One region of the Arthrobacter sp. CAN_A214 genome, then DNA from elsewhere that is predicted to be linked to it. Evidence: riboswitches for the same ligand, from Rfam matches in the RefSeq annotation. Region 1 holds a riboswitch; the other holds the start of a gene.
What was found. A riboswitch is a leader RNA that binds a small molecule or an ion and turns the genes downstream of it on or off. The one in region 1 is predicted to bind cyclic di-AMP.
Positions count from the first base shown of each region.

Region 2: another riboswitch for cyclic di-AMP. It lies ahead of IWX65_RS15720 (LysM peptidoglycan-binding domain-containing protein); the one in region 1 lies ahead of IWX65_RS02415 (LysM peptidoglycan-binding domain-containing protein).

Region 1 is NZ_JADOUU010000002.1:117,813-125,043, reverse strand. Features, by position in the region: gene IWX65_RS02425 (alpha/beta fold hydrolase) at 1-2,520, shown strand, start outside; gene IWX65_RS02420 (NAD-dependent epimerase/dehydratase family protein) at 2,517-3,485, shown strand; gene IWX65_RS02415 (LysM peptidoglycan-binding domain-containing protein) at 3,602-4,450, opposite strand; cyclic di-AMP (ydaO/yuaA leader) riboswitch at 4,454-4,663, opposite strand; gene mutM (bifunctional DNA-formamidopyrimidine glycosylase/DNA-(apurinic or apyrimidinic site) lyase) at 4,827-5,798, opposite strand; gene rnc (ribonuclease III) at 5,805-6,506, opposite strand; gene rpmF (50S ribosomal protein L32) at 6,580-6,783, opposite strand; gene IWX65_RS02395 (YceD family protein) at 6,786-7,231, opposite strand, start outside.
Region 2 is NZ_JADOUU010000034.1:5,548-12,778, reverse strand. Features, by position in the region: gene IWX65_RS15750 (GAF domain-containing protein) at 1-343, opposite strand, end outside; gene IWX65_RS15745 (hypothetical protein) at 690-965, opposite strand; gene IWX65_RS15740 (hypothetical protein) at 1,416-2,036, shown strand; gene IWX65_RS15735 (DUF2382 domain-containing protein) at 2,124-2,969, shown strand; gene IWX65_RS15730 (CsbD family protein) at 3,089-3,265, opposite strand; gene IWX65_RS18110 (hypothetical protein) at 3,543-3,722, opposite strand; cyclic di-AMP (ydaO/yuaA leader) riboswitch at 4,239-4,417, shown strand; gene IWX65_RS15720 (LysM peptidoglycan-binding domain-containing protein) at 4,424-5,296, shown strand; gene IWX65_RS15715 (ABC transporter substrate-binding protein) at 6,063-7,231, opposite strand, start outside.

The DNA of each region.
Region 1 (7,231 bases):
TCCGAAGCCGGAACCGCCGTGCGGGGTACCCTGCTGTGTGTCCACGGCAATCCCACCTGGTCCTATCTGTGGCGCACCCTACTGGCCCGGGGTGTTTCCGAGGGCTGGCGGGTGGTCGCGGTCGACCAGCTCGACATGGGCTTCTCCCGCCGCACCCGGACGTTCCGCCGGCTCGCCGACCGGGTGACCGACCTCGAGGATTTCGCCGCAGCACTCTCCCTCGAGGGACCGCTTGTCACCGTAGGCCATGACTGGGGTGGCGTGGTGAGCCTCGGGTACGCGCACCGCAACCGGTCGCACCTCGCCGGCGTCGTCCTCACGAACACCGCCATCCATCAGGAGCCGAAGCAGCCCATCCCCTCCCTGCTGCGTCTGGCCCTCCTGCCCGGAATGCACCGCCTCGGAACGCAGACAACGTCGGCCTTCCTCGACGTCACGCATGCCCTTGCACGCCCGAAGCTCCCACGCGACGTCCATGCCGCCTTCCGCGCGCCCTACCGGACACGCGCCGACCGCGCAGGTATTGCCAACTTCGTTTCGGACATCCCCGCGGCGCCCTCCCACCCCAGCTACGCGACTCTGACCGGCATCGCCGAGGGCATCCGCACCCTCGACGTGCCGTCCCTGATGGTGTGGGGTCCTCGAGACCCCATTTTCACCGATACCTACCTCGAGGACCTCACCCGGCGGCTCCCCTCCGCCGACGTGCACCGGTTCGAGGACGCCGGCCACCTCCTCCAGGAGGACGCGGATGTTGCAGGAACGATCTTCAGCTGGCTCGACGAACGCTTCCCTCCCGCATCCCGGGAAGGTACGGCTTCGACCCCGCCCCTTGCGACCCCTTCCCATACCTTCCTGTGGCACCATTTGCAGGAGCGCTCGACGGGGGCTGAGCAGGGCTCGCTCGCCGTGGCGGAGATGGGCAGGAACGGCATCCGGCGTTCGCTGTCGTGGCGGGAACTGGCCGACGACGTCGCCGCCGTGGCGGCCGGCCTGGCCGGCCTCGGAGTGGGCTCCGAAAGCCGCGTCAGCCTGATGGTCCCCCCCGGCGTGGACCTGACCGTGCTGATCTACGCCTGCCTGCGGATCGGCGCCATCATCGTGGTCGCCGACGCGGGCCTCGGAACGAAGGGCCTGTCGCGCGCGGTGAAGGGCAGCGTGCCCGACGTCGTCATCGGCATCGAGCGCGCGCTCCTGGCGGCGAGACTCTTCGGCTGGCCCGGACGGCGGATCAGCGTTGGAACCCTCGCGGGCGGGAAGCGTGCCCTGCGGGTCGAGTCATCCCTTGAAACACTGCGTACCACTCCCCCGGGAACCTTCGAAAATCCTGACCCCGACGCCGATGCCGCCATCCTCTTCACCTCCGGTTCCACCGGACCGGCCAAGGGCGTGGTGTACACCCACCGGCAGCTCTCCGGCATGCGCGACACCGTCGGCGGGACCTTCGGGCTCGGTCCGGGAGGTGCCCTTGTTGCAGGTTTTGCGCCGTTCGCCCTGCTGGGACCGGCACTCGGGGGCGCCTCCGTCACCCCGGACATGGAGGTCACCGCGCCCAGGACCCTCACGGCACAGGCGCTGGCCGACGCCGCCCGGGCCATCGATGCCACTGCCGTCTTCGCAGCCCCGGCTGCCCTGCGCAACCTCGTCGCGACGAAGGACAACCTGACCCCTTCCGGCACAGAGGCCCTGGGCAAGGTCACCACCGTCCTTTCGGCCGGAGCGCCGGTTCCGGCACTCCTCCTCGAGCAGGTGCAGGAACTGCTGCCCGCCGCGTCCCTGCACACGCCGTACGGCATGACCGAGGCGCTGCCCGTCTCGAACATCGACCTCGAAGGGATCCGGGCCGCCGAGGCGGATGCCGCCGGCACGATGCCCGGCGCGGGAAACGGAGTGTGCGTGGGCCGTGCAGTCCAGGGAGCACGGCTTGCCGTGAGCGCGCTGTCCGACGACGGCGTCCCCGACGGCACTCCCACCACGGAGCCAGGCGTCACCGGTGAGATCCTGGTGGACGCACCCCACGTCAAGAGCCGGTACTATCGCCTGTGGCGTACCGAGGGAGCCTCCTCCCGCACCGCCCCCTGGCACCGCACCGGCGATGTCGGCCATTTCGACGGAGCAGGCCGGCTGTGGGTGGAAGGCCGGCTCGGCCATATCATCACGACTCCGGGCGCAGTGCTGACTCCGGTCGGCCTCGAGCAGGCCCTTGAAAAGCTCGAGGGTGTTCGCCTCGCCGCCGTCGTGGGAGTGGGGCCGACGGGCACGCAGGCGATCGTGGCCGTCGTCGAACCCGTTCCCGCGCCCGGCAGGAACCGCAGGCGAAGCCGGAAGCCAGTACTCGCCGATTCCGTGCTGACCGAACGCGCCCGGAACATGGCGCGGACGGCCGGTATCGAACTGGCGGCAGTCCTGACGGTGCCGGGACTGCCCGTGGACATCCGCCACAACGCGAAGATCGACCGCACCGAAGTGGCGAAGTGGGCCGGCGCGGTGCTTGCGGGCAGCGGTTCCCGAATCCCGTGAAAATACTCGTCACCGGAGCAAGCGGGATGCTCGGCGGCGCCGTTGCAGCCCTGCTGGTCACGGCCGGTGAGTCGGTGCGCACTCTGCAACGGCGCCCCTCTGGGCTATCCGGAGTCACTGACTTCGAGAGATCACTGACGGACCGGGCAGCACTGGGCCAGGCCGTCGACGGCATGGACGCCGTGATCCACCTCGCGGCGAAGGTCTCGTTCACGGGACCCCGCTCCGATTTCGAGGCCGTCAACGTCGAAGGCACGCGGAATCTGCTCGAGGCGGCCCGCCGGGCAGGTGTGCACGACGTCGTCTACGTGTCCTCGCCGTCGGTCGCCCATGCTGGGCAACCGATCGTGGGCCTGGGAGCGACGACGGCGGAGCCTGCCACAGCGCGCGGCGAGTATGCCCGGTCGAAGGCGCGTGCGGAACTGCTTGCGCTCGGGATGTCCGCTCCGGAGTTTCGGGTTGCAGCGGTGCGTCCGCATATCGTGTGGGGTCCCGGCGATACCCAGCTCGTGGAGCGGGTCATCGCCCGCGCTCGGGCGGGGCGCCTGCCGATCATCGCCGGGGGTACTGCGCTGATCGACACCACGTATGTGGACAACGCGGCGTCGGCAATCGTTGCCTGCCTGCGAAGGATCGACTCCATGCAGGGCCGCGCGGTGGTGGTCACCAACGGTGAGCCGCGTCCCGTCCGTGAGCTGATCGCTGGAATGTGCCGGGCCGGAGGCGTGGAACCACCTCGATGGAATGTCCCCGGTGCGCTCGCTCGGATTGCCGGTTCCGTCGTCGAACGGGTGTGGACCGCGGCAGGAGCAACCGACGAACCTCCCATGACCCGGTTCCTCGCCGAGCAGCTGTCCACCGCGCACTGGTTCGACCAGCGCGAGACCCGGGCACTGCTCCATTGGAAGCCTGCGGTCTCCATCGACCAGGGCCTGCAGAAGCTCGAGGAGTTCTACCGGCGCTGAGCGCAGCCGGTCGCAGAGGCCCACACGGGCAGCACATCAAACAGTAAGGACCGGCAGACGAATCTGCCGGTCCTTACTGATGTCCCATTGGGAGAGCCGAAGCCCGAGAGGTAATGCTAGCTCACGCGGATGTAGACGCCACCGGAGCCGAGCTCGGCGGGTGCGATCATGGTCTGGCCGCCGTTGAAGCCACCGTGTACTGCCTCGCCACCACCGATGTAGACAGCGATGTGAGGTACACCGGCGCCGCCGTTGGTGTAATAGATGAGATCGCCGGGAATTGCTGCGCCGGCACTGACCTGGGTGCCGAGGCTGAGGTAGCCGGCTGGCCAGTCGTGGAAATTGATCCCGGCAGCTGCGAGGGAGTTCGTCACGAGCATGGTGCAGTCCTGACCCCGGCCGAGCTGGGCCTTCGCTGCTGCAGCGATGGTGGCTGCTTTCGAGCTCGCAGGTGCCGTCGAAGCTGCGCCGATCGGGGTGATGCCGCCCGACTGGAGCGAGACGCCGGTGTTCGCAGCGACGAAGTTCATGGCAGGAGCCGCGGCGGGAACAGCAGCCGGTGCTGCCACGGGAGCGGGAGCAGTGAATGCTGCAGCCTGCACCTGGGGTGCTGCTACAACGGCTGCGCCACCCGAGAGGGCGATGCTCTGGCCCGGGTAGATGATCGATGAGCCGTTGAGGCCGTTGGCCGCGAAGACTGCGCTGAGACTGACACCGTGAGCCGAAGCGATGCTTCCGAGGGTGTCACCCGACTGGACGGTGTAGGAGCCTGCTGCTGCAGCCTGGGCTGCTGGGGCAACTGCACTGGCCGAAGCGGGAAGTGCTGCGCCGAGCAGGATGCCTGAAGCTGCAACTACTACAGCTGCGGGACGACCCGCTGCTGATACCGCACGTGTTGCGGATTTGAAGTGGTTGGTGCGCTCGGGGGTTGCCCTGTGGCGCGCGGCATGACGATTCTTGGACATGGATGTGCCTCTCCCAATGCCTACGAAGTTAGCTGTCGGGTTCGGGTGGGACACCCGGACACAGGTCTCGGAACGCATCCCGTGTGGATGTGTTCCGTCTGCGTCTTTACCCCTAGGGCTTTCCAGAGAAAGCCCGCTATCGGTTCCCCCGCCCCTGTCGGATGTGTACGAACGGTTCCTTCGGTCACCGACAGGGTTAGGCAGTCTGACCAAGGGCGCCAGTCCCTTTGGACCGGCGCGCTCTAAAGATTACCCAATGAACACGGTATTGTCACATTTGGATCACAGCGGTGTTTGAGGGCTTGCGGAAACCCGCAGCGTACCTATGGATTACCTCAGTTTCAGCGCAACTTGTCCCGCAGATCTACCCGTTGACTTACTGGTGGGAGCGCGGTTTCGGCTGGCAACGGGGGCAGCTGAAGGAAGAACGGTTCATGAAGATGTCCCGCCTGATCAGGGACTCCCTACCTGTTCGTGCACACCGTCGGCAGGGCCGGCCTGTCCGCCCGTACGCCTCGAGGGAGCGTTCGAAGTACCCGGAGGCTCCATTGACGTTGACGTAGAGGGAATCGAAGCTCGTGCCTCCGGCGTCGAGCGCGCGGGTCATGACGTCCCGGCAGGCGCCCACGAGCCGGAGGGCCTCGGATCTGCGGAGAGTATCGGTGGCGCGCGCATAGTGCAGCTTCGCTGCCCACAGGGCTTCGTCGGCGTAGATGTTGCCGATCCCGGAGATCAGCCCCTGGTCCAGCAGTGCTCTCTTGATCCCCGACCGGCGGACGCGGACGCGCGAGAAGAAGTCCTCGAAGGAGAAGGCGGGGTCCAGAGGATCCCGGGCAATGTGGGAGGCTTCCCGAGGAATCAGGGGAAGTCCGCTGCTCCCCAGGCCACCGGCCTTGCCGTCAGCTGTGGCCTGCAGGGACGTGACGAACATTCCGCCGAAGATGCGCTGGTCGATGAAGCGCAATTCGCGCGGGAGGCTTTTGCCGTCGTCGTCCGTGGCGTTGGACAGGCTGAGCCTGACCTTGAGGTGTTTTTCGTCAGGCGCGCCGGAGTCCTCGATAAGCAGCTGGCCGCTCATGCCGAGGTGCGCCATGAGTGCCACCGGTGATTCGCCGTCCACCGGCTCGGCGTCCGGCGAAAGCCCGCCCAGGGGCATCCAGAGGAATTTCCCGCGGCGGACCACATCGGTGACCCGGTAGCCGGCAAGGTTGCTCCGAAAGTCCTCCGGCCCCAGCGCGTGGCGCCTCAGCGACCGCGGATCGAGAACCTCGACGTCGTCGATGGTCCGCCCCGTCACCCAGCGGACGAGGCCGCGCCGGACCACCTCGACTTCGGGCAGCTCAGGCAATCCGGCCTACTTGCTGTCGGCGAGGCTTGCGGATCCGAGGAGCATGCTGAGGGAGGCCTCCGCCGCAGCCTGCTCGGCTTCCTTCTTCGAATTGCCGGTCCCCGCACCGTAGGGCGTGCCGCCGATCACCAGCAGCGCCTCGAAGGAACGCGCGTGATCGGGCCCGGTGCCCGTCACCCGGTAGTCGATGACGCCGAGCCGTCTGGCGGCCGCGAGTTCCTGGATCCGCGTCTTCCAGTCGGTGCCTTCACCGAGCACGTCCGAGTCCTGCAGCAGTGGCGCGATGAGCCGCATCACCATGGCCCGTGCAGTTTCGATGCCCTGGCTGAGGTACACCGCGCCGATCACCGCTTCCATGGTGTCCGCGAGTATGGACGGCTTGTCGCGCCCGTTCGTCAGTTTTTCGCCCTGGCCGAGAAGGATGTACCGGCCGAGATCCAGGCCGCGCGCCACACCCGCGAGGGCGCGCGTACTGACGACCGCGGACCTCCGCTTGGCGAGGTCTCCCTCGGACAGATCAGGGTTCTCCCGGTACAGGGCATCCGTAACGGCCAGACCGAGCACCGAGTCCCCCAGGAACTCGAGCCGCTCATTGGTGGGAATGCCGCCCTTCTCATACGCATAGGAGCGATGGGTCAGGGCAAGACGAAGCGTCCCGGCATCGATGTCGACGCCGAGACGCTGGGTCAGTTCTTCTGTATCAGCCACGTTCACTTACGCTTCCGCATAAGGCGCGATCAGCAGCCAGGGCCGAAGGGCCTTCCGCCGCCGCGATCCGTTATTAGACGTCGGCTACCTTGCGGCCCTTGTACTCAAGGAACAGCGGGGTACCGGCGGAGTCAGAAACGACCTTGGCCTGGTGGGAAAGGCTGTAGGTTACGCGGCCGTTCTCCACGGTCTTCACCAGTTTGGGGGCGGTTGCCTTCCACTGGGACCTGCGTGCACGTGTATTCGCGCGGGACATTTTCCGCTTTGGAACAGCCACGACTAACTCTCTTCTCTCTCGTCCGACTCTTTACGTGATGCCGCATCATTCTCAGCGGCGGTGCCGGCCAGCCCCGAAAGGGCGGACCAGCGAGGATCCAAAATCTCGTGATGGTGATCGGGATTGTCATTCAGCTGCACACCGCATTCGGCACACAGACCCTGGCAGTCCTCCCGGCACACCGGCTGGAACGGCAGCGAGGTAACCACTGCGTCCCTCAGCACCGGCTCCAGGTTGATCGCGTCATTCTCGACCCGGTGCTGTTCCTCTTCCTCTTCCGCCGACAGCGACTCGGAGTCGCTGTAGTAGAAGAGCTCCTGGATGTCCACATCGCTGTCGAAGCGGAGGGGTTCCAGGCACCGGCCGCACTCGCCGGTAACTTCGACGTCTGCGGTTCCCGACACGAGGATTCCCTCGTGGACTGCTTCAAGGCGTAAGTTCAGGTCCA
Region 2 (7,231 bases), on a different contig from region 1:
GCGTGAACAAGAAGGCTCCTGCCGCACCGAGGGCTCTGCGGGAATCATCCGCTGATCCGTCGACTTCATCAGCCCCGCCCATGCTTGCCTCGTCGTCGTCGTCGTCCGAGGATTGGGGCACACGGATCGGCACGGGAGTCTCTTCGAGAAGTTCATTGGTCGCATCAGCGAGCACGTTACGCTCACCCGCCGGCAGGTCGAACAAGCCGCTGAGATAGGCCTGGACCTCGAACATCGACATCGCCCCACCCAGGGCGTAGTAACGCACCCACACGTCGGACACGCTGAGATGAGCCTCCATCAGCGCGGCCGACATCTGTTTTACCTGTACCTGGTGATCCACCTGTAGCACCTCCGTGCATCACGACCCATGGCCATACCACGAGCAGGAATCCGACAGGTCCGACAGGACCAGCGCCCCACAACGACATTATCAGCAGGCTTACTAAAACTGGGGGCTAAAATCCTGCCCGAACTCCTCGCAAGTGCTCATACCTGCAACCGCCCGAAGGTCTGACCTTGTACCCCACGGAGGGCACAGTGCGGCCATGTCATCTAACTCCTGGGTCAGTACGGCGGCCTCTTGCCACTTTCATCCGGGACCCCGCCGACGATTATCCCGAGTGTCATCACGGGAGGTGGCCGGTCATATCGGCATGAGGGATCCGTCCTCGAGCGACACCCCCGTGTCAGTGGTGTCCGGTGGAGGTGGTGCCGAACATGAGGGTTCGGCGCTGCACGTCGTAGTACACGGTTTCGGAGGTTGAGAGGAGGTCCTGAAGGTTGTCGGCGTCGTCGGCGCTGAGGGTGAGGACTTCCTCCCAGGCTCCCTGATCGAGTACGAGCTGGAGGGTCCATGCACCGGTCTGGCCGGGCTCGCCTGCTACCCAGCTGAACTGGTAGTGGCTGAGCTGACGGACTTTGATGCTGTCATCGGTGACTGGCTGATTCAGGTTGGGTGACATGTGCTTTCACTCCTTCGAAGGCGTGCCTCATGTGGCGCCTTCATCGCCGGGATGGGACGGAAAACCATCTGCGCTGGGCAGTGGCGATCCGACCACTCTTGGAGTGACCAACGTAGTCCCGGCACCGGAACGAAGTAAACGACGCAGGGAAGCTGCTGGAAAAACTTGACGGATGATCCGGCAAATGTAGACGCCGAGCCGCAACTGCAAAACGAGTTCCAATCCACTACCGACCCTGGTTGGGCATCGGTAGGGTGCACTGGATGCGCCCTGCGCGTGCCGCCTGCAGAGAAAGTTGTTGCGGCCAACTCCTCCTCCCGTCAGAATAGTAAGTAAGCTGACTATTTCGGTTTGCGGGTTGTGCCGCTTTTCAGTGCGCACGGCCGGTTCCCGGGTCAACTATGGACCAGTAACGGCCCCCACCGGGCCACCACCATGAGGAGATTGAATATGACATCGGATTCCACTTCGGGGGCAAGCACCCCGAAGGGCCGTCGGAATGACGTGGTTGCGGCCCAAAAGGAACGCTTCGGCGGTATCAAGTTCGGGTCGGCGTTCTTCGGTTGGCTTACCGCGATCGGTATGACGGTCATTCTGAGCGCCCTGGCTACCGCGATCGGAGTGGGCGTCGGAGCCGCCAACAACACCGACGCGGGAGAAGCGGCCAATCAGGCCACCCAGAACGCCCAGACCGTCGGCATTGTCAGCGGCATCGTGCTTGCTGTCATCCTGTTCCTTGCCTACTACTGTGGTGGCTACGTAGCCGGCCGCATGGCCCGCTTCGACGGAGCCAAGCAGGGCCTCGCGGTATGGCTGTGGGGCATTATCGTCGCAATCGTCATCGCTATCCTCGCCGCAGTTGCGGGGGATCAGTTCAATGTTCTTTCCCGCATCGGTGGCGCACCCAGCATCCCCGTCGACGGTAGCCTGCTCACCACCAGCGGCCTGATCGCCCTGGCCATCGCCGTCCTGGTTCCCCTTATTGGGGCGATCCTGGGCGGAAAAGCCGGCATGCATTTCCACCGCAAAGTGGATCAGGCCGGCATCGACCACCAGGCCGGCCTTCACTAACACTCAGGCTTCCCGCCACGGGGCGTAGGCCACCCGTGGATTCCTCGAGGAACTTCATATCACCACCCATTCTGCAAGGAGAAGTTTATGATTACGCAGGAAAACATCGACACCATCCTCTCCAGCGGCGGCAATGTTGTCGACGCGCAAGGAACCAAGATCGGGGCTGTCGGCCAGATCTACCTGGACGACCAAACCGGGGAGCCGAACTGGGTCACCGCCAAGACCGGGCTCTTTGGCACCTCCGAGTCCTTCGTCCCGCTGGAGGGCGCGAGCGTCACCGGCGCTGACGTCGCAGTCCGCTACACCAAGGATCAGGTCAAGGACGCACCCCGGGTCGAAGCCGACGGTTCCCTCAGCCCGGAGGAAGAGGAGCGCCTGTACCGGCACTACGGTCTGGGTAGCGGATTCCAGGACACCGTAGGCACGAATACGACGGGCACGAACACGTCCGGTTATGAGCCGGGATTCCAGTCCGGTGATGAGCGGCTCGATCGCTCACGGCAGGGCGGGACAGTGGGGCATGACACGTCCGGTCCGACCACTGATGATGCGATGACACGATCCGAGGAACAGCTCCGGGTGGGCACCGAACGCCGCGAAGCAGGCCGGGCACGGCTACGCAAGTACGTGGTGACCGAGAACGTCACCACGACCGTCCCGGTTCGGCGTGAAGAGGTCCGTATCGAGCGTGAACCCATCACTGACGCCAACCGGGGAGATGCCCTGGATGGACCGGCGATCAGCGAAGAGGAGCACGAAGTCGTCCTCCACGAGGAGCAGGTCGTGGTGGACAAGGAAGCCGTTCCCGTGGAGCGCGTGCGCCTGAACAAGGAAACAGTCCAATCACAGGAAACCGTCTCCGGTGAGGTCCGCAAGGAAAAGATCGAAATGCTCGACGCGGACACACCTGGCGCCACCGACCGGCGCTAATTCGGCGTACCGTACACGAAACCAGTCCGGTTCCCCTGAACCGACGACACGACAAGAGGTAGTGCACCCCATCGGGTGCACTACCTCTCGTCATGTGCCACCGGAGGTGGCGTGTTCGATCAGTTTTTCTTGAAGGCGTCTTTGAGCTTTTCGCCGGCCTGTTTCAGGTCGCCCTTGGCTTGATCGCCCTGACCTTCGGCCTTGAGATTCTCATCCCCGGTCGCGTTGCCTGCGGCTTCCTTGCCCTGACCGCCAAGCTTCTGTGCGGCATTAGCGATTTTATCGTCCAGTCCCATGATGCTCTCCCAACGGTTGACTTCAGTAGTCATGCAATCGGTATGACACCGATGCCTCCACTCTAAGCACGCCCGCCAGGGTCCTGGCATTGAAAAAACCGGGTATTCGATCGCACCATGATGGTGGGAATCGAGTAGCGTGATTTTCCGATTAGACGGGAGCGCCTCTAGGCAACAGCGGCGATGTCGGGAACAGACCTGAATTGTATCTGCGGAAGTTCCTCGAATGCTGGCTTTGCGAACCAATATCCTTGGAACAGGCGGATGCCACTTGTCTTCAGGAACAGGAACTCCGCCTCGGTTTCGACGCCTTCTGCGAGCACCGTAAGCCGAGTTCCCCGGCGATGCCCACGATGCCAGTGACGACGGCCCGGCGAGCCGGGCTGCTGTCAACTCCTCGGACGAGTTTCATATCGATCTTGATCAGATCTGGCTGGAACTCGACCAGGAGCCCCAATCCCGCATGACCCGCACCGAAGTCATCGATGGCGGGGCGACCGCATCATAAATTGGTTGGAAAGCCATGCTGAAATCGAACTCGAGCTTTGAAGATGTCGTGCAGCCGTTGCATGCCACGCGGAGTGCTTCCTCACTGGTTTCGTCCACCATAAAACACACTGCAAGACGGCCCCAACTGCCACCGGTCGGCGCAGGATGCGGTACGTGCCTGGTGAATGATCGTTCACGGTACCGACGGAGTTGATACTGAGTCCTCACCACAGCGGAAACCCCTGCAAGGGACAGCTGCTGTGCAATTCCGCCGATCGATCAGGTTTCCCGGATCGCGCAGGGTCCGCTACAAGGCCATCCCTCGTCGCGTGCGTAGGACACCATGCCAACCCTTGCAGTCGGCTGATGCTTCGTAACCATAATGTGACAATCGGAGATAGCGCGGTTAGCGTGGAAGGTGTGCCGCAGCCCGAGATCAGGGGCGGCATCCTTGGATAGATTGCCTAGCTCTGCCACTATCGCAAGGTTCCGTTTGCAACGTTCATCTGGCAGAGGCGGGGGAACCATCACCGGGCTCCCCCATAGGGCCCTAGGGGTCAAGCCGCAGAGTACCCAGATCGAAGAAATCATCTGGATACCCTCCGGCCGGGTGTCTCCCATCCGCATCCGACAGCTCACCCCGCAGGCATTGGGAGAGGTTATCAACACATGTCCAAAATTTTCCATGCAGCCCGCCACCGCGCCAACCCGGCCCCCGCCCACGGGCTGAAGTCCGTTTCGAAGGCCGTTTCTTCCCACGCCGGGGCAGTGGGCCGTCCCGCTGCCGCCCTCGCGGCAGCGTCGGCACTGATGCTCGGGGTCGGCGTCCCCGCCCAAGCATCTGCCATAGCCAACGAGCCGGCTGCCGCTGCGAGCACTGCTGCGCCGGCCCCTGTCGCCAGCGCTGCACCCGAGGCAGTGACCAGCACCACCAGCCACACGGTACAGCCCGGTGACACGCTGAATGCAATTGCGGCCAAGTATGGAGCGGCCCTGGAGACCGTGCTTTCGCTGAACGGTCTGAGCGTCAATTCGATCATCTACCCCGGGGACAGCATCACCGTGTCAGGGTTCGGCAATGCCGTAGCCCCGGCGTCGCCAACGGCCTCCGCTCCTGTAGCCCCGGCGTCGCCAACGGCCCCCGCCGTGCCGACTGCTGCCGCGTCCACCATGACTCTGGCCAGCTCGGAAGTGACCGAGATCCCGGCGACGTCCACCAACTCAGCTATCCTGGCCTCCGCGAACGCCCAGCTGGGAGCAGGCCAGGACTGCACTGTTCTGGGTGAGCAGGCACTGAAAGCCGCAGGTATCGGCAGCGTCGGGGATGAGTCCCCGGCGGGTCTGATGGAATTCGCGACCCCGGTCTCGGTTCCTCAGCCGGGTGACTTCATCTATTACCAGGACGGAGGCGCCGGTGTTCCGCACAACGCCGTCTACATCGGAGGCGGCAAGGCAATCCACAGCGGCTTCAACGGCGGTCAGACCGTCGTGAACAGCGCCGACATCGGTTCAGGACCTTCCTACTACCGAGTCAATGCTTAAAGCCCGAACCCACGACTGAACAACACGATCCCAAAAGTGCCCGGCCGGTCAATCCCGGCCGGGCACCTCTTTCGTGCGGCTTCACCAGTACGCGCTTTCACCTGGCTGCCTCCAAAACCCCGGGAATAACGAGAACACTCCCTGCCATGGCAGTTCTCCAGGTGTCTGAAAACACACCGGGTACGGCATACATCTTCCAGTAGCGCCTGTCGGGGTAACACTCATTCCGCCCGCGTCCATTGGCGAGACCAAGAAGCGCTTCCTCCCCCCAAGTGGACGGCTTTGGGCTGGATAGTAGAGGCTCTACCCGCCCACAGGTGGAAGAACCATCGCAGATGGTAGCTCTGCCGGTTCTGCTTGTGCCACCGCAAGATGACTGTTCATCTGCGCCGCGTAAGCCGATGGCCGGCTGCAACGGCACCTCCTGCAAGGTGATGCGGGTCCTGTATGGCTTGACGGGTTCCTCGGCAACGTTGTTTGGTGGCGTCTCAATGGTGCGTCAGTGCGTACCTCATCAGACGTTGAGATCCACGATCGGTGGTGACAGAGCGAGCAACGGGACTGCTGAGTGTTCGGTTAACACTTCTACCTGCCTCCGCGGGACACCGATAACGGCGCATATGTTCGCGTTTCACTACTTCAGGAAGGCGGGAGCCGAAATGTCGGGCTCCCGCCTTCCTGAAGATCACCAGCATGGGCGCAAGGACGAGCGTGATGATGGACTTCTACAGGCTCGCTTTTGGGTAGTTGAATGGTTGGGGTTGGTTTATTCCGTTTCGACGAAGGCCGCGTTGCTGAGGTGGACCACGCCGTCGGCGAAGGTCTCTATACCGGCAACGTTGGTGGTGTGAGCGGTGAGGTTACGCAGGCGGTAGAGGTAGATGATGGGGTTGTCTTCCTGCACCTGGGCGACGGCCTGACCGTAGAGCTCGGAGCGTTCGGCGATGTCATTCGCCTCTGCAGCCTGAACAAGCAGCTCATCGACCTCGGGGTTGCTGTAACCCATGTAGTTATTGCTGGTACTCGTCGACAGGCGGTTGAACATGTTGCCGTGCGGGTCGACGCGGCCGGACCAACCGAGCTGGATGGTTTCGAAGTCCCCGCGGTCCTGGACATCGAGCAGGGTCGAGTATTCGACGGGCAGGATTTCCATCTCAAAGCCGCCCTCCGTGACGGACGCCTGCAACGCCTGGGCGAACCGGATGGTGTCGGGGTTATTACTGACCTGCATCGTGAACTTGTACGGGGTCTCGACGCCGGCTTCCTCCAGCAGGGCCTTGGCCGCCTCGGGATCGTACTCGGGACAGGCCTCGCTGGCATCGGAGCTGAAGGGGCTGGCCGGGGAGATCGGTGAACAGGCCGGTTCGTACCAGCCGCCGAAGACCGACTGCACAAGGGAGTCGCGGTCGATCGACATGGCCAGTGCCTGACGCACTGTCTTATCAGTTGCGAGGGGAGTATCGATGACCCCCGGGGGGGCACCAACACCGTCGGTGTTGCCGACGTTGATAGTCAATCCTTGAAAGCCGAGGGAACCGGCCTGCAGGACATTGATGCCCTCTTCATCCATAAGCCCGTCCACGTCCTGCGTGGAGATGGTATCGGCCACCTGGACGTCACCCGAGCGAAGGTTCGCTGCGCGGATGTTGGAATCGGTGATGATGCGGTAGGTGATGCTGTCCAGGTGCACGTTCTCGGCGTCGTAGTACAACGGGTCACGCTCCACCGTGATGGAGGTCTGGGGGATCCGCTCTGCGAACTTGAACGGGCCCACGCAGACGGGGCTGTCGCCGAACGCTTCACCGTTCGCGGCGAGAGCGGCCGGCGAGAGGATCATGCCGGCGCGGTCGGCGAGTGCGGCGGTCAGCGGTGCGAACGGCTCCGCGTAGGTCACCTCTACCGTGGTGGCATCCACGGCGGTGATGCTTTCAATGG